2 linked regions of the Sinorhizobium sp. BG8 genome follow. The protein of the gene in region 2 interacts with the protein of the main gene of each other region in a pairwise test. Links are inferred from orthologs where the notes say so. Each region holds a gene or a part of one and is shown on either strand. Other genes may lie near its edges.

Region 1 (16,014 bases), 480 kb from region 2 along the record:
CGATGTGGAAATGCGCCCCAGGATGTCGCACGCGTTTGTACTGGCTCTCGCTGTACTCGAACCGCACACGCGGAATGTAGTTGCCAACATTGAGGCTTGAAATCAATGACGAATACTCTTCGTCATTGATCTCGTCTCGTTCTAAAGCGTCCTTCAATTCATTAAATTCGGCAAGGGCATCCGGCGAGCCACTCACTCGAGGATTTGGGTAGTACGCCAGCGCCCAGTCGCCCCCGGAATCGTGTGAGAACTGAAAGTATGCGAGGTCTTTTAATATGAAATTGTAGTGCGATAGGGAGAGGCCCTTTTCATAAACGACCCCATAATCTCTCGACGTAAGACTGGTCTTATTGAAGTCTTCAGACCGGGGCAGTGCCACTAAATAGACCGTGTGTTCGAGAAATTCCTCGCTTTCGAAGAAAGCATGGATCGCCCGGATGCTCGCATTGAAGTCATCCCGCGTCATTAGTCTTCCTCGACCAAGCTCGCCATATCCTCATCAGACAGGTTGAGCTCATTCTTCAAACGTTCCATTCGACGCTTGGCCTCGACCAGGCGGGCATGCTTTTCTTCCAGACCACGTTGAATTGTGTTCAGCTGGCTCATGTTTGGCATAGTGAAGCTTAATCGCGGGCTATTCTCGACCGCGGCGTTAATCTCCGACGCTAATTGAGAAAAGGTCCTAGTGGCCATGCCGAAAACGCGCAACCACCCCTTAGTACGGGTAAAGGCAACAAAGAGCTTGTTTCGGCCGGTTCTCGTCTTCAAGGAGGCTGCATCGGCACCCACGACGATCACAACCGCGGCCTCATTTCCTTTGGCGCGATAGACGGTGCTCAACGTCACTTTGCCATCTATCCGGAACGGCGGTTCGCTGTATTTGTCGATGATGATATTATTGCAAGGAATGCCGACGGCCAGAAGCCCGTCGGCAATCTTGGTGAAGTAGCTCCTAGCGGTGCGGTCATCCAAGCTCACTACCAGGATTTGATGTGGATGAATGCCTTTATCAATGAAAGAGCGTACCTCTGCCACTGCGGCTTCGACTTCTTCGCCAAAGGAATCAGCTGATTGTCCCCGAATAATCGGAACCTCAGCAGGCGTTTCCAAGACGCTCGGACTATTCACAAGCGGACGCTCTACAACATTTTCGCTGCCTGACGTGAAAGTTCCCGACACCACGTCATAGCCGACGTCCTCCCAGTGCTTGGCATTCTCGAGCATCTGGACAATTTCACCATAGATGCCGAAACCTACCGCGTGTGCGAGGATCAACACGTCGCGTTGATTTCGATACGAGCGTTGGAGAACGAAATCGTTTGTTTCAGTTCCTCCTGGCAGGCTGCGGGTCAGGGAGATGCGAGGTTGCCCGTCAGTGTCTTTTCCGAACAACTGTTCGGGCTCTCGTACCTTCACGTCGAATACGTTCTGAAGCTCATCATATGCCCAGATGATCTGCTTCCGATCGCGGTCGCCTTTTGCGAGATAGAAGCACATTTGGTAGAAGCCGTCGGGAAAGTCCTGACCTTCATCCACCAGAATAACATCATAGTACGGGGCAACAACGCCTCGATCCACCAAGTCGCGGCAGACGGTGCCAAATGGATCGCTGACGTTGCTTACCTCATTGTACGACTTCGGCGAGACGCCTGCGCGGATACAGGTATCACGATAGACGCCAGGCAAATTTTGCCGCCCCCAACCATGGCGAACATGGACGTTATCCCAGTTCGGATCGACCTCTGCAAAGTGCCGGTGAAACCGAGTGATCAATCGCTCAATGATATCTCGGAGACTCCGAGTATAGTAGGTAATCAGAATCTTCGCGTTTGGATTTTCAATGTGCGCAAGCGCGGCCTTCATAGCCAGGATGACCGTTTTGCCAGTGCCGGCCAAACCGCGAATGCGCTGGGGCCCTTGAATGGCGGTTAGTGCAACCGATCTCTGTGTTGCATCGAAATTATAGATCACAGCTTCGAGGTCGCGATATGCTCGGGCTACCGGATGTACTTCCTCGTCTTCTTCGGCATCCAGTATTTGTCCAAGGGCCTTTGCGCCTTCGATAATGGCTTGAACCTCTGCAATTTGAGTGCTGTCGAGCGGGCCACTCTCTTGTTTGAGCAGGCGGAAGAGTTCACCGTCGCTGCCCGCGAACTCGACTTCGTCGTTGTCAAATTTTTTCGGATCAAGGTTTGGGGCGTAAATGATTGGAACGACGTCAAAAATCAGCCGACGCTTCTTTTTCAGTTGCAGGCTCTTTCCCATCAGGGACTCTGTCGTGGCGGCCGCTTGAAGGATGCTGATGGCATCTCGCTTAACGTCCGCCCTGTCGGACGACAACGAAATCTTGACCAGTTTTATACCCTGTGTATCGCCCACCACCGTCAAGTCGGAGCTATGGGTTCGGCCGTCGTAGTCTTTGACTTGGGGCCATCCGGCATAGAGGACGATCTTTTCGGTTAGGCCAAACACCTCTCCCGCACGGACTGCGCGAACCAGATTGTTCGCAACCGCATCGTTCTCGCGTCGCCCGATGGTGGGGATGAAGGTTACCGGCATGAAGTATTTTCCCTATTCTCTAGCGGGCGACCCTAGTTCCAGCCCGTTTTTAGATCAAGTCGTCGGCACAATAGCCATTCCCACCGAACCGACATCTCTCTCGGAGAATTGCTCGGCAGAGCCGGAGAGACACCAGACCTACCGTTGGTGTTCCTCCATGACGGAAGGCCCGTGAAGCCCGGCTATCATGCGATCAAGATCAAGGCTGGCCAGTTTTCCGCGCTGTATTTCGGGGCGATTTAGGAGGCCTGGTCGGATATCTTAGTCCAACTCTGGGACATCGACGAAAACGAGCGGACACATATATCAGCCGGGAAGTTCTCGGCCACCGACCGCAAGTTTTCCGAACACGTCCGTCTTGACGGCTCCGCCAAGTTGACCTTCGAAGTCAGCGATGGCGTCCGCCCGATGCAGTTATTCTGCGCGAACGCTTCTAATGCGGAAGACGGCGCTCTCCACGTCGCGTTGACGCCGCGTCCGGCGAGTTGCAAGCCACACGGTCGGCCTTGCGCCACTAGGGCGCGAACCTTGAAGGCCAGCGGGACTGGAAAGCCCGCTGCCCTCCGGGCGCATGGCTGCGCCACCGCACGACGAATTCGGCCACACCCGGCACCACCCTGACGGCGCGCTTTTCCGCATCACCAAGGAAGGGTCCTGCAGCGGTCGTCGGCGGAGGCTACAAAAGCGACATGCGGGGATTCGGGAGTGTCATGAGCGACGACGATATCCGCGCCGTGCTCGCTTTCAACAAAGGCACCTGGCCGCAGCCGGAATGGGAGTATCAAGCGGAGATTAGTAGTCAGGAGCGAGAAACAACTCATTAACAGACGGCGTGCGCCAGTCGGGTCATCTTCAATTGCGCAGGCTCACAATCAAAAAGAGCAATTGTCGCTTCCAGCCGCTGGCGGATGGAAGCGAAGGCGCAATCTTATAGATTCTCACGCAAAAGTGAACCATAAGTTGAATTTTTAAATTAGAAAATTGTTCTATGGTGGGAAAAATTGAAGTCTTTAGTTAGGTAAAGAAACCTAAGTATAGCCTATAATTAAAGACTCCAAATAGCGGTCGATGCAAAGTTTTTCCCTTTGATGGTCGGCCAAAATAGTTTTGTTTGATCAATACTTTTTATTCGCGCTAAAGTAGTGGAAAAAAGGATCGGATGGTGCTTCCATTACAGCGCTGCAGCACTCGACGATACCTAGCTGCCGGACGGCGGTAGAATGGTTTGTTCCTAGTATACCTACAGGAGGAGGCTGAGGTGGTAGCACACGATGAAATGAAAACACGTGCAGTCGCATATCTTCGGAATGCCTGTGCAGACGATCTCAAGCTCGTGGATCAAAGAGCGCAGATCGAGCAGTTTTGCGCGGCACGTGGATGGCAGTTCATTGCAGAATACGCTGACAGTGGCTGTAGTGGTACTGATGGGAAGCGCCCACAGTTCCAACGGATGATTGCTCGGGCAGTCGATATTGACCATTCTTTCGACGTCGTTGTCGTGACCACGAACAGCCGTTTCTTTCGAGGTATGCGCGGATTAAATCGTTATGTCCAAGTGCTGGAGTGCGCCGAGGTCCGTTTAGTTTCGATTTCCGAAGGCGTGGCAGGCGCTCAGGATCGAACTACTATGAGACGCCTCATGGGAAAGTTCGGCGAATATCTCTCTCGACAAGACAGTCTGTACATCAGGGCTGCATTGGCGATGCTGCCGAGAGGCGGATATTCGACGGGGTCCCGCCGGCCATATTCCACTGCAACCGCTGTTCTACCCTATGGAAGAACCCGGCAAAGACTCGTTGCTGACTTGCTGGAGGCCAAGAACGTCAAATTGGTTTTCCAACTATTTCTCTCGGGTGATGGTGCGACGGGGCCATTGGGAACAAAAGAGATCGCCAAACGCCTAAAATTACCAATGAGACGAAGATTGTAGCAACGTCCTCCACCGCCGATCGATCGATGTTCGCTCCAGATGATCGTATTCCATTCAGCGGATAGGGGGCGACGCATTCACGTCGGTGGCTCCGTGAGGCCGCGAAATTCAGTAGGTTTGCCAATAACAAAGAAGTGACCGCTTAACGGAGCGACATATGAAGACGCGTGGCAACCAGATGTCCCTACTGCCATCTTCAGGGTTCTCTCGAGCGCGATCTGTGACCGAAAATTTTCGCCCACAGTCAAAGTTTCCGTGCCGCATGCAAACAAGAGCCAGCGGACGCTGGATTGTCACGACGGTCTTCACAACAGACTTTCGAGTGACCGATATTGAAGTACGCGCCCTCAGAGCCGGGCTTGCGAGCACTATCATGAGTGCCCTTTTTGACATCGGGCGGGAACCGAACCGTCCGCCTGGAAAATGAAGGATGATACCAATGCCCAAAAAGCCCCCCGAAACTCTTGCATCTGAAAAAACGGATTTCGGGCGGAGAGGCTCGGTCTCGGCGAGGCGGAAACTGCTCCAGGGTAAAACGACGAACTCCACGTCGCTGGCGAGTTTGGCGGTTCGGGCTGTTGCGTATTGCCGTGTTTCTACGGGAGAAAGCGCTGCGAGCAATTTGTCGATTCCAGATCAGGAGCAGCAGCTAAAGCGGTATATAAAAGATAAAGGATGGATACTTGTAGACGTGTACAAGGAAGAGGGTCGGAGCGCAAAGACGACAAATCGACCGATATTTAAGAAAATGATTGATGATGTTCTTAATTCTCATCCAAAAATTCAAAAACTTGTTGTTTATCATACTGCAAGGTTCTCCAGGAGGATGAGTGATTTTGATAGATATGAGACAATGTTATTCGAGAACGGGATTGAACTCGTATTTGTTACACAGAATTTTTCTAAAGACATTGGGGGCTTTATTGGGAAAGCTGCATCAACGCTCGTTGATGAAGTGCACTCAAGAAAAACTGCTGAAGACACAAGCCGAACTATGACCCGGCTAGCGCTGGAAGGGTTCTACGTAGGCGGAGTACTCCCTCTTGGTTACAAGGCCGTTCCAGTCGATTCGGACCCGTCGCGCAAAATTATTGTTGTGAACGAGGAGGAGCGCCCACTCGCGCGCCGCATCTTCGATTTGGCGTTGTACGGCTCTCCCGACAGCCCTCCGTTGGGTGTTAAGGCAATTGCCGTTAAGCTAAATGAAGAACACATCTGCATTGGTCGGATTCGGCGGTGGAATAAAGCCCACATCCATAGGATATTGACCAACCCGATTTACAAGGGCACCAAACTTTACAACGAAAATGCCAAAGATGAACAATGGCTGAGTCGCTCGCCGGAGCTCATAGTCATTCCCGTACCTGCAATCGTTACTTCAGAGGAGTTCGAGGCTCTCGCGGAGCAGCTTCAAAGCAAAGACCCGCGACTTGGCACGGCAAAAAAGTTCTCCAGTCCGCTCCTATTATCCGGGATTGCCTTTTGTGGGTGTGGCGCGGGAATGACGCTCTCAACCGGAAGAAACCACGTTGGCAAAGATTACCGCTACTATCATTGCGGACGGGACGATCGGTTTGGCAAGTTCGACTGCGATGGACCCAGAGTTCCCGAAACAACGCTCGATGAGATTGTTATTGATGAGATCATTACCCAGGTACTCGATCCGCGACGCATTCGTTCTCTTTTGGAAAAGCTGAGAGAGCATTACCTCGCGGAGCAATCCGAGCGAGAAGGGCACGCCCAGGCCCTGCGGGACCGCCTTAAAGTGGCTGAGCAGACCTTCGAAAATTTGTACACGATCGCAAAGCATTCACCGAATTTGGCCAAGGAGCCGTTGATACTTGAGCGCTTGGAAAAGGCGCAATCGAATCTTAGCCAGTGCAGAGGCGCTGTCAGGGAATTGATCTCTGACAAGGAAGTGGCAGGTATCAGCGATGACCAGATTGATTATTTTTCTTGTAAGGTAATCGATCATCTCCGGCATGGTGAGCCGGCGAGTATCAAGCGTTATTTGGGCTCCATTTTAGAGCGCGTGATTGTGACAGGCACTCGCAAGGAGGCAGGCACGACGATAACAATCGTCGGAAAATATGCTGAACTCGAGGCGGCGGTTAAGCGTGAATGCTCTGATACTGACAATTTAAGCCAGACGCCACGTGTTCGTGGATTTGTCAGAAAATGGTGCCCCCAGCAAGACTCGAACTCGCGACCCCCTGATTACAAATCAGGTGCTCTACCAACTGAGCTATAAGGGCATCATTGCTGGAGGGAGTTATCATATTTCGCGCCGCTGTAAAGCGAAAAACATGATGTTCATCAGATAGTCCAGTCGGGAATCATGGCGGGCCGGGGAATGACTTCGGCACAGCGGGACATCGAGCGCGGGAGGTTCTCCGCGAGGAACTCGATCAGCGCCCGGACAGCGGGAAGCATGCCGTGCCGGGAGGGGAAGGCCGCATGGACGGTCGATTCCGGTGACGACCACTCGGGCAGGATGGGCACGAGCACACCGGTTCTGAACCCGCGCTCAACGAGCGTATCGGGCAGGAGGCCGATGCCGATACCTTCGATCGCTGCCCGCTCAAGGATCGCGAAGTCTGCACAGGCAAGCACGGGCGTGTGAGCGATGTCGTGAAAATCGCCTTCAGCGTTCACGAGGGTCCAGATCACGCGCGACGACTGCTCGTGGAGAGCCACTGTCGGCATCCGTGGCAGCGTCTCGAGGGTGATCGGCCCGCGCTTCTCGACGAAGGATGGGCTCGCTGCAAGATAGCTTCGCGTGCCACCGAACTTGCGCACGATGACAGACTGGTCGCTGTCATATCCCTCGCGAACCCGCAGCGCCACGTCGATGCGCTCCTCGATGAGATCGATCGGTCGGTTGGTCACGGTAATCGAAAGGCGAATCAGCGGGTATTTCTTGAGGAAGGACGGGATCGCATCCGCGAGCATTGGCGCAAAGCCCGGCGGCATGGCGAGCCGCACCATCCCGGCCGGCTCATCCTTCGCCGCCGCGATCACGGCCTCGGCAGCCTCGACGCTCTCGAGCACGGTCGCGCAGTGTTCGTAGAAGGATTGTCCGATTTCCGTCACCCTGAGCTTGCGGGTCGAGCGTTCGAGAAGGCGTACGCCCAGTTGCTCCTCCAGACTGGCCACCCGCTTGCTCACCTTTGATTTCGGCACGCCGAGCGCGTTGGCTGCGGCAGTGAAACCCTTGTTCCTGACGACTGCGGCAAACAGGGCGAGATCATTGAGGTCCTGCATGGATCGGCTTCCGGCGTGGCGTTTGATCGGAACTGTCCATTTATTGTTTCTCTCGGGAAACAGTCAATTGTCCTTCGGCCGGCTTATCGGGTCATTGTTTTCGGAACATATGTCTGTGCATCGAAACCCGCTCAAAGGTGCAAGACCATGAACGTTCTTCACATCGACTCCGGCATTCTCGGAGACCATTCCGTATCCCGCCGCCTGACAGCGGCCATCGTCGCCCAGATCAAGGCCGATCACGCCGAGGCCAAGGTGGTTTACCGCGATCTCGTTGCCGAGGCGCTTCCCCACCTTCACGGCGGACACCTGATGGCGGCCAACGCCAAGCCCGAGGAAATCGACGCCCAGGTTGCCGGCGAAGTTGCCGTATCGGCGACCGTCCTCGATGAGTTCCTCGCAGCCGACACGCTCGTCATCGGTGCTCCTATGTACAACTTCTCCCTGCCGAGCCAGCTCAAGGCCTGGATCGACCGCATCGCGGTCGCCGGCAAGACCTTCCGCTACACGGAAAATGGTCCCGAAGGCCTGGCCAAGGGCAAGAAGGTGATCGTCGTCTCCACCCGTGGCGGCCACTACTCCAGCGGCCCTGCTGCGGCCATGGACCACCAGGAAGCCTACCTGCAGGCAGTCCTCGGCTTCCTCGGCATCACCGATATCGAATTCGTTCGGGCAGAAGGCCTGGCGCTTGGTGGTGACGCCAAGGATTCCGCGATTGCCGAAGCCGAGAAGTCGATCGCCGGCCGTGGCGACTGGAAGCTCGCCGGCTGATCCTGTCGCGCAGGCAGATGATTCTCGAGCCGCCGGACAGTCGTCCGGCGGCTCGTTCGATTCTGGACGACCGATTCCCTTCGGCACCGGATGGGTGTTGCCTTCGCCGCGCAGCGCCGTGCAAGCTCGACAAATCCGCCGATCGGACTAAAATTCGGCGATGGCCCGCTTCTCAAGAATGATCCTGTTCGCGGCAGTGCTGGCCGGCGTAGCGGCTGAGGCTCTTCCAGCCGCCGGCGGGCCGCCGGATGCGCGCTGTACCTGCCGCAATCGCGACGGGTCCAAGCACGAACTCGGCTCCGTTGTCTGCCTCAATGTCGATGGCCGCCGATATCTCGCGCGATGCACGATGGTTCTCAACGTGACGAGCTGGCAGAAGGTTCAGGACGGATGCCCGGTGTCCGCCAGGCCTTCCCTGATGTCGATGCCGGTCGCCTTCGCAGCCGATTGATCTCTACTTCGCGAGAAACTGCCGTGCGGCATACATGGCGATCGCCGCGGCATTCGACACGTTCAGCGACTTGATGGCGCCGGGCATGTCGAGGCGCGCAAGCGCCTTGCAGGTGGCGCGCGTCTTCTGGCGCAGTCCCTTGCCCTCTGATCCCATGACGAGTGCGATTCGGTCGCCGGAGAAAGTACCCTCGAGCGGCTGCGGACCTTCCGAATCGAGACCGATGGTCAAGAATCCAAGCTTGTGCAGTTCCTCGAGCGCCTCGGCCAGATTGGTGATCTGGATATAGGGAATGAGCTCGAGAGCACCGGAAGCGGTCTTGGCAAGCACGCCCGACTCGGTGGGCGAGTGGCGCATTGTGGTGATTACGGCGCCTGCGTCGAACGCGACGGCGGAGCGCATGATGGCACCCACGTTGTGCGGATCCGTCACCTGGTCCAGCACGAGGATAAGCGGGCTGTCCTTGAGTGCCTCCAGCCTGCGGACGGGCAAGGGACGCGTCTCCAGCATGACGCCCTGGTGGATCGCCTCGGGTCCGAGGATCTTGTCGAGATCGGAAGGAAGCACGGTTTCGACGGGATAGGGCAGGGTGGCCGGATCCGGCAGCTCGAGCCTGAGGGCGGCGTTCTGGGTCACGCTGAGCTTGACGATCTTTCGCTCGGCGTTGTCGAGAGCCGCGCGAACCGTGTGAAGTCCGTAGAGGAAGACCTGGTCGGGCGCGATTTCCGGCGCTTTCCAGCTCTCGGCCTGCCGGCGCCTGCGGTCGTCTTTGGGCGTGGGTATTTCGCCCCGTTCGCGCCGCTGGTCGCGGTGCGCCCTGCGCAGCTTGGCGTAGTGGGTGTCTTTGGCGCTCTTGCCGGTCTTTTCGTCTTTGCTCATGCCGCCTTATAGCCTTCGTTGACCGTTCCGCAAATCCCCGGTGCTCGAAACGGCCTCGCAACCTTTGTCGTGTTTTTCGCAAAAATTTCCGTACCCTCGTGTTGACAGGATCAAGGAGGCCGGTCATATAGCCGCCCAGATCGAAGGGGCCGCGCCTCACGGAATTGCCTCTCTGATCTGCTTATGCTTGGTCGCTTGATCCCGACAGAAAAATGGAGGGATGCCCGAGTGGTTAAAGGGGACGGACTGTAAATCCGTTGGCTCAGCCTACGTTGGTTCAAATCCAACTCCCTCCACCATTCTGTTGGTTCGGATCGAACGCCGCGGGTATAGCTCAATGGTAGAGCAGCAGCCTTCCAAGCTGAATACGCGGGTTCGATTCCCGCTACCCGCTCCAATCTTTTCAATCACTTACAGGTGGTGGCGTGTCACTCGTGTCACTGCCGTGTCACTCGGCTGATTTCGGCCGTTTTCCAGCTCTTGCTTCTGCTACCTTGCGGCTTGCCTCCAAACCGTCGCCACGGCTGTAACGACGAGTGGTTTTCGTCGTGGTGTGAGTCGCGAGGTCTCTTGCTGCTTCCAGAGAGCCGGTTGCTTCAACCGTTTCCGACACGGCGCCCGCTCGCGAATCCATCGACCAGATATTCGAGGGCACGCCCGCGGCATCCCGCACCTTGCGGAATTTCTCGGTGTAGCGATTCTCCCAGTATGGTTTCCCGGTGTCCTCGTCGATCACGACGGGGCCGATGTCGGGAATGCGGTAGGCTTTCAAGGCTTCCTGGACCAGCGGCAAGGTTTTGAGATCGCGTGCGACGCCCACGCCCGTCTTGCTGGTCTTGAGCGTGAGAATCATATCCTTCGAAATGGATTTGGCTTGCAGGCCTGTCCACCGGAAAGGCTGGCCCTCCGAAGACGGTGCCCATTCGCCAATGACGTCGATACGCCGGAGCGCCGTTTCGAACTTTACCGCCTCGACAAACCCGATTGAGGGGCATTCCATCTCGGCGCTCTTTGCCACGATCGCCAAGCACTGATCGTAGGTCATCGCGACCGTCCGCGGGGCCGGAAGTTCGAAGCGCATATCCGAAAGGATCAAGCGGGCCTCTGCGCAGCCGTGGAGGCGTTCTCCGGCTCCGTAGGAGATTATCACCCGGAGGAGCTTAATCGCGCCTGAGGCCCGTCTGTGGCCTTTTCTACGCCATCGTTCGAACCATCTTTTGAAGTCGGAGGCCCTCAGGGTAGCGATTTCAATCTCCCCGACGTTCTTCTCCAGCACCCTCAGGCTCGGCTCGTAGTCTCTGATTCGGGTAGAATGCTTGACCGTCCGGAGTGAACTGGTCGGATCGTGTCGATAGACATCTATCAGGGATTTGATCGTGCCGCTGTAGGTAGGCGCCGCGCCCAGATGCCTGAGTTCGTGCCGCAGCTGATCCGTCAACCGCTTGCAGGTCTCGGTAATCTGCTCGTCGGTCAAACCATCATCGAGGCGGCGTGCAGACAGGTAGTCTGGCGCTCCCTTCACTGCGCGTTTCGGGTTCCAGTAGTGGACGAGCGTGCCGTCCTTGTTCTTCCGGTACTGGTAACCGGGCCTATCAGTCCTCATCCCAGTGTTCCTTTCCATTTCGGGCGGGGATGCCCGAAGGAAGGATGCGGTCGGGGAGCAAGCCAGCGTCAATCGGGGCAGGGCTGTGGACAGCGGGGATAATGGTAGCAACCAGCGTCTTCATGTCGAATTGCACGACTGCGCCATGTTTCTGGGCGGCCTTGATCAGTCGCTCGGCGTCGGCCTGGCGAAGTGCGGATCTCGTCATGCGGCGCCTCTTTCATTGATTCCGGGAAGCGTCATCGCGCCCTCCGCCAATTGTCGAAATCATTCCGCAGCGACTGCCAGCGCTTGCGGGCGTTCTCGTCCTTGTTCAGTTCTCCCATGGACTGGACGGCGAGAAGGCTGCGCACGCGTGTCTTGATGCGCTCCAGATCGGTCGCCTCCAGCTGGTGGCGTTCGGCGAGGTAGCGGCGAAACAGGTGATCGTTTGCGCACTTCATGGCGCATTCGGCGGCGAAGTCTTTGGGCTTCGCTTGTTTCGGCTGCAGCTCGCGGATGACGCGGAACGCTTCATTGAGCAGCACGAGCAGCGCCGCCACATATTCCGGTGACCTGATCATCAGTCGGCGGTCGTCGTGGCTGCAATCGGGGAGGAGGGCCGCGATCGGCTCGACCTCGCCGGTCACGGTGTTCTCGACGCAGATTTCGGCGCGCATGGCTGTCGTGTCGTAGGATTCGGACCAGAGCGGGCTGGCAAGGTCGCTCGCGCTTCGGATATCGGGCAGGAGCTTGCGGGCGGTGGCGAGATCCATCAGCGGGCTTCCTCCGCCCTCGTCTGGGGCGGCTGGCTGGCATAGCTCGGACCAAGCCCGTCATGCTGGTTCGTCCAGTTGATGTTCCAGCTTTCCATGACGTGCGGCGTCTGGCCCTCAACCGTCAGCAGCTCGTGCATCAGTTCGGCGCAGATGTATGCCATCGCCGCCGACTGATCTTTGAAGGCGATCATCGACGAGTTCGCGCCTTTGCCTTTGCGCTCGTCGATAACGTCCCACTGGCTCGGCCCGCCACGAAGGCGGAAGAGACGACCATGATCGCGAGACGAAATATCCCAATGACCGTAGTTGCGGCGGTAGACTGAGAAACCGTCGATCATGACTGGCTCTCCGTGACGACGGACAGCGCCTTGCGGAGCTTATCGATGGCTATGTTATGGAGGTGGACGAGCGCACTTGCCGCCTCATGATGCTGGTCGCCGAGGTAGGCTATCTCGCGCTCGTAACCGAGATCAAACCTCGACGCCAACATGATGTGGTCGCCGCGCTGCGGTCCCGATCCTTGCCACCAAACTCGCCAGTAGCGCAGGTCTTCATCCTCGATCGGATAGCCCGTCAAGTCCGTTTCGGGCACGGGAGCGAAAAATGCTTCCTGGGGAGGATCGTCAGGGCGGCGCGGCTCGGGTGATGCTGTAGGCGGGTGCCTGCGAGCTTCATGGCGTAGCAGTTGGTGCAGCCCGGCGAGACCACGGCGCAGCCCGTGATCGGGTTCCATGTGGCGTCGGTCCACTCGATCTTCGTTCCGTCAGCCATTGGCGCGACCCTTCCTGACGAACTTCACCGTTTTCACACAGCTGCCGGGGTGGTCGGCTATGACCTTTTTCTCTGCCAGCAGGGCGTTGACTGCGCCGATGACGACGGTGCGGCCGTCGTGGAGAAAGACGCGGAAGAGGGGCTTGGCGGGCAGGATCATCGACCTTCCTCCATCATCTGCAGCACGTGCATGGTGTTGTAGGCGACGCTGACCGGGCGCATGTCGTAGCTGCCGGATTTGCGGGCAACGGGCTTGTAGAGGATGGTGCGCCTGCTGTCGGCCGCCCGACGCCGGGCGAGTTCCTCGCGCAGCCAGCGCGGCTTGCGGGTGGCTACATAGGAGATAAGCTCGGGCCTGCCGCAGCCGATCTCCTCGGCAATCTCGCGGTAGATGGCGCCGGCGAGAATGCGGGCGCGGATATGCGCCTCGATCTTTGGCGTGATGCGGCTCGAAAGCGGCGTCGACTTCTGGAGGGTGGTGCTCTCGGACATCAGAGCGCCTCGGCGAAAAGCAGGGGGTGCAGCACGCCCATGTTGCGGGCGGGGTCTTCCTGCGGACGATCGGCGAAATAGGCGTGGCCGGCCTCGGCGATAGCGAGTTCCGCCAGATCTTCGACGCGGCGATCGTGGATTTCCGCCGCGAGGCGGAGGCGCGCCTCGGTGGCTGCATCGAGCATGATGGTGATGTGGGTCACGACGGGTGTTCCTCGACGATGAAGGGGAGTGACGGGGCGGCTTTCCGCCCCGTTGCTTCGAAATCAGGCTGACGTGCCGGACATTTCCGGGCGGCCCTCGAACTTCGGCAGCTCGGTCTCGCGCGCGGCGAATTCGAGCGCGCGGCGGACTTCCTCGGTGATGTAGAGATCGGGCCGGAAGAGGACGAAGGTCCAGGCAATGACGCCGTCGCGCAGCTTGTATCGCAGGCGCACGGGGATGCGTGTCGCCTCGCCGCCGTGGAAGATCGGGATGTTGATGACGAAGACGCCATGCACGCTGATCGGCTGGCCGTCGGCGTTCTTGTGATCTTCCTCGAAAACGATCTGGCTTTCGCCCGACTGCAGCTTGATGGCGTTTTTCACGCGCACCTCGGCGTTGATCTGCAGGCCGCGGGACAGCACAACGAGATCATTCGGGAAGGCGACCTTCGCGGAGAACATCTTCGCGAAGGTTTCCTCCTCCAGCGTATCGGGGGCGGCAAGGTCGTGAGCGTGATCTTCGATGAATTCGGCAAAGGACGCCTGGTCCATTGCCTTGCCATGCACGGCCGTCCAGACCTTCCATTCCTCCGACTGGGGGAAGGAATAGAGGATGCGGTGCTTGCCATTATCGGGAACGGCTGCGGCGTGATAATCGATCACGGCGGTGAGGCTCGGCTTCTGCCAGTCGGTTTCGGCAAAGATCGCGCTCGTGCTCAACCTGTGCCGGTTCACCAGCTCTACGAAGGACTCGAGCGTTGCGACGGCCGCCGTGCCGATCTTGCGCTCCGGGCGTGTGCGCCACGGCTCGACGAGGTTGTGGATACCGGAGACGCTGCCATTGGTACGATTGAGCAGGACGGGAATGCTCGCCGGCACGCCCTGAACGCTGGACGGAAGGGAGATTATGACGATCTCGGTCTTCGCCTCCTGCGCGAGGGCGGCGATTGCTGTGACGGCGGTTTCGGACAGCTGGTCCATTGGTGTTTTCCTTCTGGTTGAGGTGGGAAGCTGAAAGGCTGGGGCCGGTTACTGGCTGACGCTCGCGCGCTCGCTGGCGTCGCGCGGTCCCGCGAACATGTCGTGCTGGCGCGGGTGTTCGGTCGAAAGGGCGCCATCCTCGACGACCCAGAAAACCGAGTTCTTGCGGGGGCGCTTCGGGGTCTTGGAATCCATCTCGACGCCGATCGTGACCATGCCGTCCTTGACGGAGAAGGCGAGCTTGACGGTCGTGGTGCCTTTGAAAGTGGCGTGGGGGTTCTCGTCCGACATGTCGGCGAGTTTCTTCAGCGTATCGCCGATCTCTTCGGAGAGTGCCGGATTGAACTGTCCGTTCTCCAGCATGCCGATGATCATGGACGCGTCGCGGATCTTCTTCATGGTTGGTGTTCCTTGGTGGCTTGGGGGAGGAGCCGGACGCGCGGGCGCGGCCGGTCAGTTGAGGCGGCTGGCGATGAGGGCGACGCCTTGAATGATGGCCATGGTGGCAATGCCGGCGGCGTAGGACATCAGGTGGCTGGTGAACCGGTCGGCGCGGGCAAGGGCTGCGCGGCGGCGGTGGATCGACTGCCATTCCGCATCGAGCGGCGCCGTGTCTTCGCGGGTGGAGACGGGGGCGGCGCGCATCAGGCATCGCCCCCCATGGTCAGCGCCAGAAGAGCGAGGATGCAGACCGCGATGATTGACCACATGGCGAGCTGCGTCCGCAGATGGTTGCGGCGGACGGCCGCGAGATCGCCGCTGTGGTCCTCGGCCGGATAGTCGCGGGGCGCCTCCATCTCCGTCAGCTCCTGCGGATGGCGCGGGCATTGGCGAGATCGCGGGCGGCTGGGCCATGCAGCTCGACCTGGCGGCCGGTGAAGCCTTCGCCGATCAGATCATCGGCGGTGCAGCCGTGACCGATGCGCAGCATGGTCTCGGCCATGTCGTGGCGGATATTGCGGGTTTCGTAGGGTGCGTTGTGCATGGGCGTTTCTCCGTTCGAAGCATTTCGACGGGGAAAACGTAGCCATAAACGCTACATCTGTAAAGATGACGTAGCTATTACGGCTACAAATATTTTGGTAGCTACGAATCGTAGCTGCAAGAGGGGTACTCGCGATGCTGTTAAAGTGGCTGTTTCGCGGAAACGAATATGCCGCCGGCCTACCTAGTCAGGGTTATTGGCCACGGTTCTCGAAGTGCTTCAGCAACGAGGTGGCACGGTTAATGATTTCCCGTACCGATGCGGCGCCGTTGTCCGGATCATCGTTTGCAAATGTCGACTCTAGACGCGAATTGATCTCCGCGGTGACTGAGCGTCCATTCTCCTTGGCTGCAGCCGTGACCTTTCT
Region 2 (9,724 bases):
TCCCCGATACGTCCGGTCTGCGCGGCGTTGCGGATCGCTTCAATGACAGCCTCCGCGTTCTCGTCCGCCAGTACGACTTCGACCTTCACCTTGGGAAGGAAGTCGACCACATACTCGGCTCCTCTGTAGAGTTCCGTGTGGCCCTTTTGGCGTCCGAAGCCTTTTGCTTCCGTGACGGTGATACCCTGCAGGCCGACTTCCTGAAGAGCTTCCTTCACTTCGTCCAGCTTGAAAGGCTTTATGATCGCTTCGATCTTTTTCATGAGAAAATGTCTCTCCGCTTCTCCCGTTTACGCAGGACTATGCCCGCTGCCCTCACTGATGCATTTTGCATGCCAAACTGGCGCGTCCGGGTCTTTCGACGTGTGGACACAGTGAGGTAGCATGCATCATGACGGTTTCCAAACCGAAAGCCAGTGAAAAATGCCTAAAAAATACCCCGCGAATGACTGTGCTGTGGAGGGAGCAGACCGCGTCGAGAGCTTTGTCGGCAACGGCATCATTTTTAAGCACTAAAACTATGCAAATGCATAATTTATGATCTTTTGGATGCCTCGATTTTCCTCTTGTTGCTCTACTGGCTTGAAGGCATTGTTCGGGGATGCGTCATCAGCTCGAAAATCTGGTCGTTACACCCGCCGAAATGGCTGCGATCGATCGCAGCGCCGCCGCGTCAGGCATCGACAGCTACGGGCTGATGCTGAAAGCGGGCAGCGCCGCGGGCGCCGCGGCCCTTCGCCACTACCCTGGGGCGCTGCGCTACGTCGTGCTTTGCGGGCCTGGCAACAACGGTGGCGACGGCTACATTGCCGCAGCGCTGTTGTATGAGGCGGGCGCGAGCGTCGATGTGTATTCGCTCGGTGATACGGCTGCCCTCACGGGCGACGCAGCGAGGGCCTTCTCCGACCTTGCGTATCCGACAAAGCCTCTCGCGACCTACGTGCCTCGACCGGGCGACGTCGTGATCGATGCGCTCTTCGGTGCCGGTCTTGCGCGAGATGTCCCGGCAGAAGTTCGTGATGTCGTCTCGGCCGTCACGGCCCGCGATTTGCCCGTCATCGCCGTCGACCTACCCTCCGGCCTATGCGGCCGAATGGGTACCGTCCGCGGAACGGCATTCACGGCGACGCATACCGTCACCTTCATGTGCCGCAAGCCGGGACATGTGTTGTTGCCCGGCAGGCTGCTGTGCGGTTCAATTGAAGTCTTCGACATCGGCATCCCACCTCGCGTCGTCATTGCCGAGTCGCATCATTTGAGGGTCAACTCACCCACGGTCTGGAGGATGGCGCTGCCGTCGTCGCAGCCGGAAGCCCATAAATACAATCGGGGTCATCTGGTGGTGTTTTCCGGCGGGGCCTTGACGACCGGAGCCGCCCGGCTCTCGGCGACGGCCGGATTGAGGGCAGGGGCCGGGCTCGTGACCATCTTTGCGCCCCGGGATGCTCTGGCAACCAATGCCGCGCATCTGACCGCCATCATGCTCAAGGAGGTCGGAGACGTAGCCGATGTGCAGGCGAAAGCCGCCGATCCCCGAATCTCGGCTTTCGTTCTCGGCCCGGGCTTCGGCGACCTGAAGAAAGCGCGGGCCCTGGTGCTGGCGCTGTCGGATCGGCCGCTCGTGCTCGACGCAGACGGCATAACGGCATTCCGGGAGGATCCGGATGTCCTGTTCTCCGCGTTCCGAGAGGGACCGGTGCGACTCGTGCTGACGCCGCACGACGGCGAATTCGCGCGACTGTTTCCCGATCTTGCTGCCGACACGGAGCTGTCCAAGGTAGAGCGCGCCAGGAAGGCGGCCGCGCGCAGCCATGCGGTCGTCGTGATGAAGGGAGCGGATACTGTGATCGCCGCGCCGGACGGGCGCGCCCTCGTCAACGAAAATGCTCCGCCCTGGCTCGCGACCGCAGGATCCGGCGACGTTTTGGCTGGCATCGTTGGCGCCCACCTCGCCAAGGGCATGCCTGCCTTCGAGGCGGCGGCTGCCGCCGTCTGGCGTCATGGAGAGGCAGGCGAACGGGCAGGCGAGGGGATGACGGCAGAGGATCTTGCGGCGTCAATCCGCCCTATCGGTCAAGCCGCCTCCTGAGGTGTTCCCGGCCTGCTCAGCCGGTCCTCTTCTTAAGTTCGCGCGCACCGTTCGGCGCGTTCACCTTTCCCTCGTGAATGAAGAAGGCGAAGACATCTCGCGGCTTGTTCGCGGGCGTGTGGTCGGGATCGATCCGAGGTAGATCGCCGGGCTCGCCGCCTTCGGCCCAGCGCGCCACCCTGTCGGCCCACCGGTCCAGCCTTCCGGGTTCGTAGCAGGTGAGCACATTGTCGTTTCCCTTCTGCAGCCGGGCGTAGACGAAATCCGTCGTCACATCGGCGATCTCGGGATAATCAGCGTGTTCAGCGTAAACGATGGCGACTTTGTGCTTGCGCGCGAGCTTCGCAAATTCCGGAACCATGAAGGAGGGATGGCGCACCTCCAGGGCGTGGCGCAGCGTCAGTCCGTCCTGCTTCTCCGGCAGCAACGCCAGAAAGGCGGTGAAATCTTCGGGCTCGAATTTCTTCGTCGGCGCGAACTGCCAGAGTATCGGCCCAAGATGCGGCCCGAGTTCGGTCAGTCCCTGTGTCAGAAAACGCTCCATCGACTCGCCCGCACTCGCCAGAACCTTGCGGTTTGTCACAAAGCGGCTTGCCTTGAGCGTGAAAATGAAGCCCTCCGGCACTTCGGAGGCCCATTTGGCGAATGTCTCGGGCTTCTGCGAGCTGTAATAGGTACCGTTGACCTCGATCGCCGTCAGCTCCCGGCTCGCATATTCGAGCTGTTTCTTCTTCGGCAGCTTCTCCGGATAGAACGTTCCTTCCCATGGATCGAAGGTCCACCCGCCTATGCCGGTGCGGATCGTGCCGGTTTTGGTCATGCTGTTCCCCATCGAAGTTAGCTGGAACCTTGGCCGGCCCACGTGAACCGGCCTCGAGAAGATCTGAACGCGTGTGACGGCAGAAGGTGACTGAGCTCCGGATCAGAGTCACGCAAATCTGACCGGCCGTTCGAGGGGAAGGATCATGGAGCACGACCATGAACCCTTCATGCAGTCTGCTCGCGACGCCGCCCCCAGAAGAACCCGTGACCGCCGGTCACGAGCTGTCCCTCACTCCGCGGCTTCGGCCTTTCGTTGTGGACGCCGCTCGAGCAATTCCTTGAGAAACTTTCCGGTGTAGGACCGATCCACCTTCACCACCTGTTCCGGCGTACCTTCGGCAATGACCTCGCCGCCGCCATCGCCGCCCTCGGGTCCGAAATCGATGACCCAGTCCGCCGTCTTGATGACTTCGAGGTTGTGTTCGATCACCACGACCGAATTGCCCTGGTTCACCAGCTCGTGCAGCACCTCGAGCAGCTTCGCAACGTCGTGGAAATGCAGGCCCGTTGTGGGTTCGTCCAGGATATAGAGCGTGCGACCAGTCGAGCGCTTTGACAGTTCCTTTGCCAGCTTGACGCGCTGCGCCTCGCCGCCCGAGAGCGTATTCGCCTGCTGGCCGACCTTGATGTAGCCGAGGCCCACCTGGTTCAGCGTCACCAGCTTGTCGCGCACGGCAGGCACGGCCGCGAAGAACTCGACGCCTTCCTCCACGGTCATGTCGAGCACATCGGCGATCGACTTGCCCTTGAAGTGCACGTCCAGCGTTTCCCGGTTGTACCGTTTGCCGTGGCAGACGTCGCAAGTGACATAGACGTCTGGCAGGAAGTGCATCTCGATCTTGATGACGCCGTCGCCCTGGCAGGCTTCGCAGCGCCCGCCCTTCACGTTGAAGGAGAAGCGCCCCGGCTGGTAGCCGCGCGCCTTTGCCTCCGGCAATCCGGCGAACCAGTCGCGGATCGGCGTGAAGGCCCCGGTGTATGTCGCCGGGTTCGAGCGCGGCGTCCGGCCGATCGGGGACTGGTCGATATCGATGACCTTGTCGATGAATTCGAAGCCGTCGATGCGATCGTGCTCGGCAGGGTTTTCGCGCGCGCCCATGATGCGGCGCGCCGCCGACTTGTAGAGCGTTTCGATGAGGAAGGTCGACTTGCCTCCGCCGGAAACGCCGGTGACAGCGGTAAAGACACCAAGCGGGATCGAAGCAGTCACGTTCTTTAGGTTGTTGGCTCGCGCGCCGACGACCGTGATCTCCCGCTTCTTCTTCGGCTTGCGGCGTTCGGCCGGCACCGCCACGGAAAGTTCGCCCGAAAGGTACTTGCCCGTAAGCGATTTCGGGTTCGCCATGATGTCGGCGGGCGCGCCCTGCGCAATCACTTCGCCACCATGGATGCCCGCCGCCGGGCCGATGTCGACGACATAGTCTGCGGTCAGGATCGCGTCTTCGTCATGCTCCACGACGATCACGGTATTGCCGATATCACGAAGATGGCGAAGCGTCTCCAGAAGGCGGGCATTGTCACGCTGATGAAGGCCGATCGACGGCTCGTCGAGGACGTAGAGCACGCCGGTGAGGCCGGAACCTATCTGCGAGGCGAGCCGGATGCGCTGGCTTTCGCCACCGGACAAAGTTCCGGAATTGCGCGAAAGGCTCAGATATTCCAGCCCGACATCGTTGAGGAAGCGCAGCCTCTCGCGGATTTCCTTGAGGATGCGGACCGCGATCTCGTTCTGCTTGGCGTTCATGTGGTCCGGCAGCTTGTCGAACCAGTCGCGTGCGACGCGGATCGACATCTCGGTCACTTCGCCGATATGCAACTTGTCGATCTTGACGGCGAGCGCCTCGGGTTTCAGGCGGTAGCCGTTGCAGGCCGGGCAGGGGGCCGCCGACATGTAACGCTCGATTTCCTCGCGCGCCCATGCAGAATCGGTTTCCTTCCAGCGTCGTTCGAGGTTCGTCACGATCCCCTCGAAAGACTTGGTCGTCTTGTAGGAGCGCGCGCCGTCCTGGTAATTGAACTCCACCTTCTCGCGGGTGCCGTGCAGGATCGCGTCCTGAGCCTCCTCGGAAAGGTCCGACCAGCGGTTCGAAAGCTTGAAGCCATAGGCGGCGCCGAGGGCTTCCAGCGTCTGATTGTAGTAGGGCGAGGACGACTTCGCCCATGGCGCGATGGCGCCATCCCGCAGGGTGCGCTGCGGTTCGGGAACGATGAGGTCTTCGTCGATCTTCTGCTGGCTTCCCAGACCGTCGCAGGTGGAGCATGCGCCGAAGGGATTGTTGAAGGAAAAGAGCCGGGGCTCGATCTCGGAAATGGTGAAGCCGGAAACAGGGCAGGCAAACTTCTCCGAGAACAGCACCCGTTCATGCGTCTCGTTGAGCGACTTGTTTGCACTTCCGCCTGCTGCCGTTTCTTCCGGTGGCAGGGGCTTGTCCGCGAATTCGGCGATCGCGAGACCGTCCGCAAGCGTCAGACATGTTTCGATGCTGTCGGCCAGGCGTGCGGCTAGGTCCGGCCGGACCACGATCCGATCGACCACGACGTCGATGTCGTGCTTGTATTTCTTGTCGAGGGCAGGCGCGTCTGCGATCTCGTAGAACTGGCCGTCGATCTTGACGCGCTGGAAGCCCTTTTTCATGAGCTCCGCCAGTTCCTTCTTGTATTCTCCCTTACGGCCTCTGACGACCGGCGCCAGGATATAGAGCCGCGTACCTTCGCCCATGTCGAGGACACGGTCGACCATCTGGCTGACGGTCTGGCTCTCGATCGGAAGTCCGGTCGCCGGAGAATAAGGCACGCCGACGCGGGCGAACAGCAGGCGCATGTAGTCGTAGATCTCGGTGACTGTCCCTACCGTCGATCGGGGATTGCGCGAAGTCGTCTTCTGCTCGATGGAGATCGCGGGAGACAGGCCATCGATCTGGTCGACATCGGGCTTTTGCATCATCTCGAGGAACTGGCGGGCATATGCCGACAGGCTCTCGACGTAGCGGCGCTGGCCCTCCGCATAGATCGTGTCGAAGGCAAGCGAGGACTTGCCCGAGCCGGAAAGTCCGGTCATCACGATCAGCTTGTTGCGGGGCAGATCCAGGTCGATGCCCTTGAGGTTATGTTCGCGCGCGCCGCGGATGGAGATGGTCTTTAGTTCGCTCATGGTGTCCAGCGTGAGGATCTCGTTTGCGCATCCTATGTAGGGACTGACGACAGCCTGTCCATGCGCTTCGGGATAAATCCGTGCCTGTTTCCGATTCGGTTGACAAGATACTAGGGATTTTCTAGAACAAAAAAAGAACAAATTGCAGGTGGAATTTCATCTGTGGATTACTGGCTTCGCGGGGCGGCGCCGGCGGTCGGCAATCGATAAGATGGATGGATTGCATTTTAACGAAACCGGGCTCGCCTGGTGCGGTGACAGGAACAAAAGCGATGGCTGGTAGCGTCAACAAGGTTATCTTGATCGGAAACGTCGGGGCGGACCCGGAAATCCGGCGCACGCAGGACGGCCGCCCGATCGCCAACCTGCGGATCGCGACGTCGGAGACGTGGCGGGACCGCAATTCCGGCGAACGCCGGGAAAAGACGGAATGGCACACGGTCGTGGTTTTCAACGAAGGCCTGTGCAAGGTCGTCGAACAGTACGTGAAGAAGGGCGCCAAGCTCTACATCGAGGGCGCGCTGCAGACGCGGAAGTGGCAGGATCAGAACGGCAACGACCGTTATTCGACGGAAGTCGTCCTGCAGGGCTTTGGCTCGACGCTGACGATGCTCGACGGTCGCGGCGAGGGCGGTGGCGACCGTCGCGGGGGGGCGGACTTCGGCGGTGCGCCGAGCTACGACGACTATGGATCCCAGCCGTCCTCCTCGTCCTCGAGCCGGTCGAGCAGCTCGGCCTCGTCATTCTCGCGCGACATGGACGACGACATCCCGTTCTGATCGCTTCGCAATAGCGATCCCGCCTTTCGGCTCATTGATGCCACCTCCTGCTGACCGCAAGGGGTGGCATGTTTGTTTGCGCTCCAACCCCGCAGCCAAAGCACGGAGCCTGACATGTGGAACGCTGCAGCGCCAACGCTGCTGTATCGACAAAGGCAGCTTTCGCGCGGCAGAGGTTGCGTGTCGTCGAGCTGATCAGGGGCCGGTGTAGACGGACAACGTAGCTCTCAGCCCGTCGATCACGAATTGCACCGCAAGGGCGGCGAGGATCACGCCAAGCAATCGGGTAAGGATCGCCCGGCCGGTAACCCCCAGGAACCGGTCGATGCGCTCCGCGACGACGAGCGCGAGAAAGAGCACGAGAAGGCAAATCGCGATAACCGCAATGAGGCCCGCCCGCTGCACCGGCGTGGGGAAGGATCCCGCAAGCAGGATGGTCGCCGAAATCGCGCCCGGACCCGCGATCAGGGGCAGGGCGAGGGGAAAGACCGCAATGTTGTGAATGTGGTCCTTGGTGATCGCCACCTCGCTGGTCTTCTCCTTGCGGTCCTGCCGGCGCTCGAAAATCATCTCGAACGCGATCCAGAACAGGAGAAAGCCTCCGGCGATGCGGAAGGCGCCGATGGAGATACCGAGCAGGCCCAGCAGGCTCGCGCCGGTCAAGGCGAATGCTGTCAGAATGCAGAAAGCGATGATCGTGCCGCGAAGCGCTACCTGCTTTCGCTGGGCGCGGTTCATGCCGATGGTCAGTCCGAGAAAGAGCGGCGCCAGTCCGGGTGGATCGATGGTTACGAGCAGCGTGGTGGTTGCGTTGACCAGCTGATCCACGTTGAGCATCGGCTGCGTCTCCCCGCCACCCCTTGCGCTCCGGGACGAGCCCCGGTACGACAATTGTTAGACGAGGGCGGGACCGAGGGGAAGGCCCACGAACCCCAATCGCCGATTGCGCCACCAAATCGCGCCAATTGGCGGATTTTCTGGGAAAAGCCTGTTCAAAACTGCCGCCAAAATTGGCGCCGGCAGTTGCTGTAGGCTATAAAAACAAGAATGATTCTTAGCAAAGATCGTGATCAAAATTGACCGAACAAACGACCCCCGGCGGCAAGAACCCTCCCGGCATTGAGCCCATCTCGATTATCGAGGAAATGCAGCGGTCCTATCTCGACTACGCCATGAGCGTGATCGTGAGCCGCGCGCTTCCCGATGTGCGTGATGGCCTCAAGCCCGTTCACCGGCGCATCCTGTACGGGATGAACGAGCTCGGGATCGACTGGAACAAGAAGTACGTCAAGTGCGCCCGCGTCACCGGTGACGTGATGGGTAAATACCATCCCCACGGCAACATGGCGATCTATGACGCACTCGCCCGTATGGCGCAGGACTGGTCGCTTCGCCTGCCGTTGATCGACGGCCAGGGCAATTTCGGCTCGATCGACGGTGACCCGCCGGCGGCCGAACGCTACACCGAGTGCCGGCTGGAAAAGGCCGCACACTCGCTTCTCGACGATCTCGACAAGGAGACCGTGGATTTCCGCGACAACTATGACGGCACCCTGCAGGAGCCCGTCGTCGTTCCCGCGAAGTTCCCGAACCTTCTCGTCAATGGCGCCGGCGGTATTGCCGTCGGCATGGCGACGAACATCCCGCCGCACAATCTTTCGGAAGTCATCGACGGCTGCGTAGCACTGATCGACAATCCGGCAATCGAACTCATCGATCTCATGCAGATCATCCCCGGACCGGATTTTCCGACTGGTGCATTGATCCTCGGCCGGGCCGGCATACGTCAGGCCTACGAGACGGGCCGCGGATCGGTCATCATGCGCGGCCGAGCCCATATCGAGCCCATGCGCGGCGACCGCGAACAGATCATCATCACGGAAGTTCCCTATCAGGTGAACAAGGCGACGATGATCGAGAAGATGGCCGAGCTCGTGCGCGAGAAGCGCATCGAGGGCATCTCCGACCTGCGCGACGAGTCCGATCGCCAGGGCTACCGCGTCGTGATCGAGCTGAAGCGCGACGCCAATGCCGAGGTGATCCTCAACCAGCTCTATCGGTATACGCCGCTCCAGACATCGTTCGGCTGCAACATGGTTGCGCTCAATGGCGGCAAGCCGGAGCAGATGACACTTCTCGACATGCTGCGGGCCTTCGTCGCGTTCCGCGAGGAAGTCGTCAGCCGCCGCACGAAGTATCTGCTGCGCAAGGCGCGCGAACGTGCGCACGTCTTGGTGGGCCTCGCGATCGCCGTCGCCAACATCGACGAAATCATCGCGCTGATCCGCAATGCGCCTGATCCGCAGACCGCGCGCGAACAATTGATGGAGCGGCGTTGGCCGGCAAAGGACGTCGAGGCTCTCATCCGCCTCATCGACGACCCGCGCCACCGCATCAACGACGACCTGACCTACAACCTTTCCGAAGAGCAGGCCCGCGCCATTCTGGAACTGCGCCTCGCTCGCCTGACGGCGCTCGGCCGTGACGAAATCGGTGACGAGCTGAACAAGATCGGCGAGGAAATCCGCGATTTCCTCGAGATCCTGAGCTCCCGTCTCCGGATCATGAGCATCGTCAAGCAGGAGCTCGTGGCGGTTCGCGACGAGTTCGGAACGCCACGTCGCACCGAGATCGCCGACGGCGGCCCGGACATGGACGACGAGGACCTCATCGCCCGGGAAGACATGGTGGTGACGGTCTCGCATCTCGGGTACGTAAAGCGCGTGCCCTTGGCCACCTATCGTGCGCAGCGACGCGGCGGAAAGGGGCGTTCCGGCATGGCAACGCGCGACGAGGATTTCGTCACGCGGCTGTTCGTCGCCAACACCCATACGCCTGTCCTGTTCTTCTCCTCGCGCGGCATCGTCTACAAGGAAAAGGTCT

The links.
Region 1: the proteins of F3Y30_RS14035 (region 2) and F3Y30_RS11640 interact in binary tests that used the Escherichia coli proteins (3 or more experiments, as listed by UniProt). The link is inferred for Sinorhizobium sp. BG8 from one-to-one orthologs.

What each region holds. Positions count from the first base shown.
Region 1 is NZ_CP044011.1:2,473,332-2,489,345, forward strand. What follows is about bases 7,917-10,761. They hold F3Y30_RS11640 (RNA methyltransferase), read right to left. Parts: upstream 9,855-10,761; coding sequence 8,979-9,854; downstream 7,917-8,978. Other genes in these bases: F3Y30_RS11630 (FMN-dependent NADH-azoreductase), read left to right, coding at 7,917-8,524; F3Y30_RS11635 (hypothetical protein), read left to right, coding at 8,685-8,975; F3Y30_RS11655 (hypothetical protein), read right to left, coding at 10,303-10,761. Outside these bases: F3Y30_RS11585 (DUF2290 domain-containing protein), read right to left, coding at 1-466; F3Y30_RS11590 (ATP-binding domain-containing protein), read right to left, coding at 466-2,559; F3Y30_RS11600 (recombinase family protein), read left to right, coding at 3,818-4,489; F3Y30_RS11625 (LysR family transcriptional regulator), read right to left, coding at 6,806-7,753; more of F3Y30_RS11630, read left to right, coding at 7,901-7,916; more of F3Y30_RS11655, read right to left, coding at 10,762-11,328; F3Y30_RS11660 (hypothetical protein), read right to left, coding at 11,447-11,665; F3Y30_RS11665 (hypothetical protein), read right to left, coding at 11,697-12,212; F3Y30_RS11670 (hypothetical protein), read right to left, coding at 12,212-12,553; F3Y30_RS11675 (hypothetical protein), read right to left, coding at 12,550-12,807; F3Y30_RS11685 (hypothetical protein), read right to left, coding at 12,979-13,146; F3Y30_RS11690 (hypothetical protein), read right to left, coding at 13,143-13,478; F3Y30_RS11695 (hypothetical protein), read right to left, coding at 13,478-13,681; F3Y30_RS11700 (DUF2303 family protein), read right to left, coding at 13,745-14,662; F3Y30_RS11705 (hypothetical protein), read right to left, coding at 14,711-15,061; F3Y30_RS11710 (hypothetical protein), read right to left, coding at 15,116-15,307; and 2 more genes. UniProt on the Escherichia coli protein: Specifically methylates the ribose of guanosine 2251 in 23S rRNA.
Region 2 is NZ_CP044011.1:2,957,722-2,967,445, reverse strand. The notes cover bases 9-2,845. They hold F3Y30_RS14035 (NAD(P)H-hydrate dehydratase), read left to right. Parts: upstream 9-601; coding sequence 602-2,089; downstream 2,090-2,845. Other genes in these bases: F3Y30_RS14030 (DUF72 domain-containing protein), read right to left, coding at 2,106-2,845; F3Y30_RS14040 (P-II family nitrogen regulator), read right to left, coding at 9-263. Outside these bases: more of F3Y30_RS14040, read right to left, coding at 1-8; more of F3Y30_RS14030, read right to left, coding at 2,846-2,909; excinuclease ABC subunit UvrA, read right to left, coding at 3,141-6,062; F3Y30_RS14020 (single-stranded DNA-binding protein), read left to right, coding at 6,335-6,841; F3Y30_RS14015 (MarC family protein), read right to left, coding at 7,037-7,678; gyrA (DNA gyrase subunit A), read left to right, coding at 7,918-9,724. UniProt on the Escherichia coli protein: Bifunctional enzyme that catalyzes the epimerization of the S- and R-forms of NAD(P)HX and the dehydration of the S-form of NAD(P)HX at the expense of ADP, which is converted to AMP.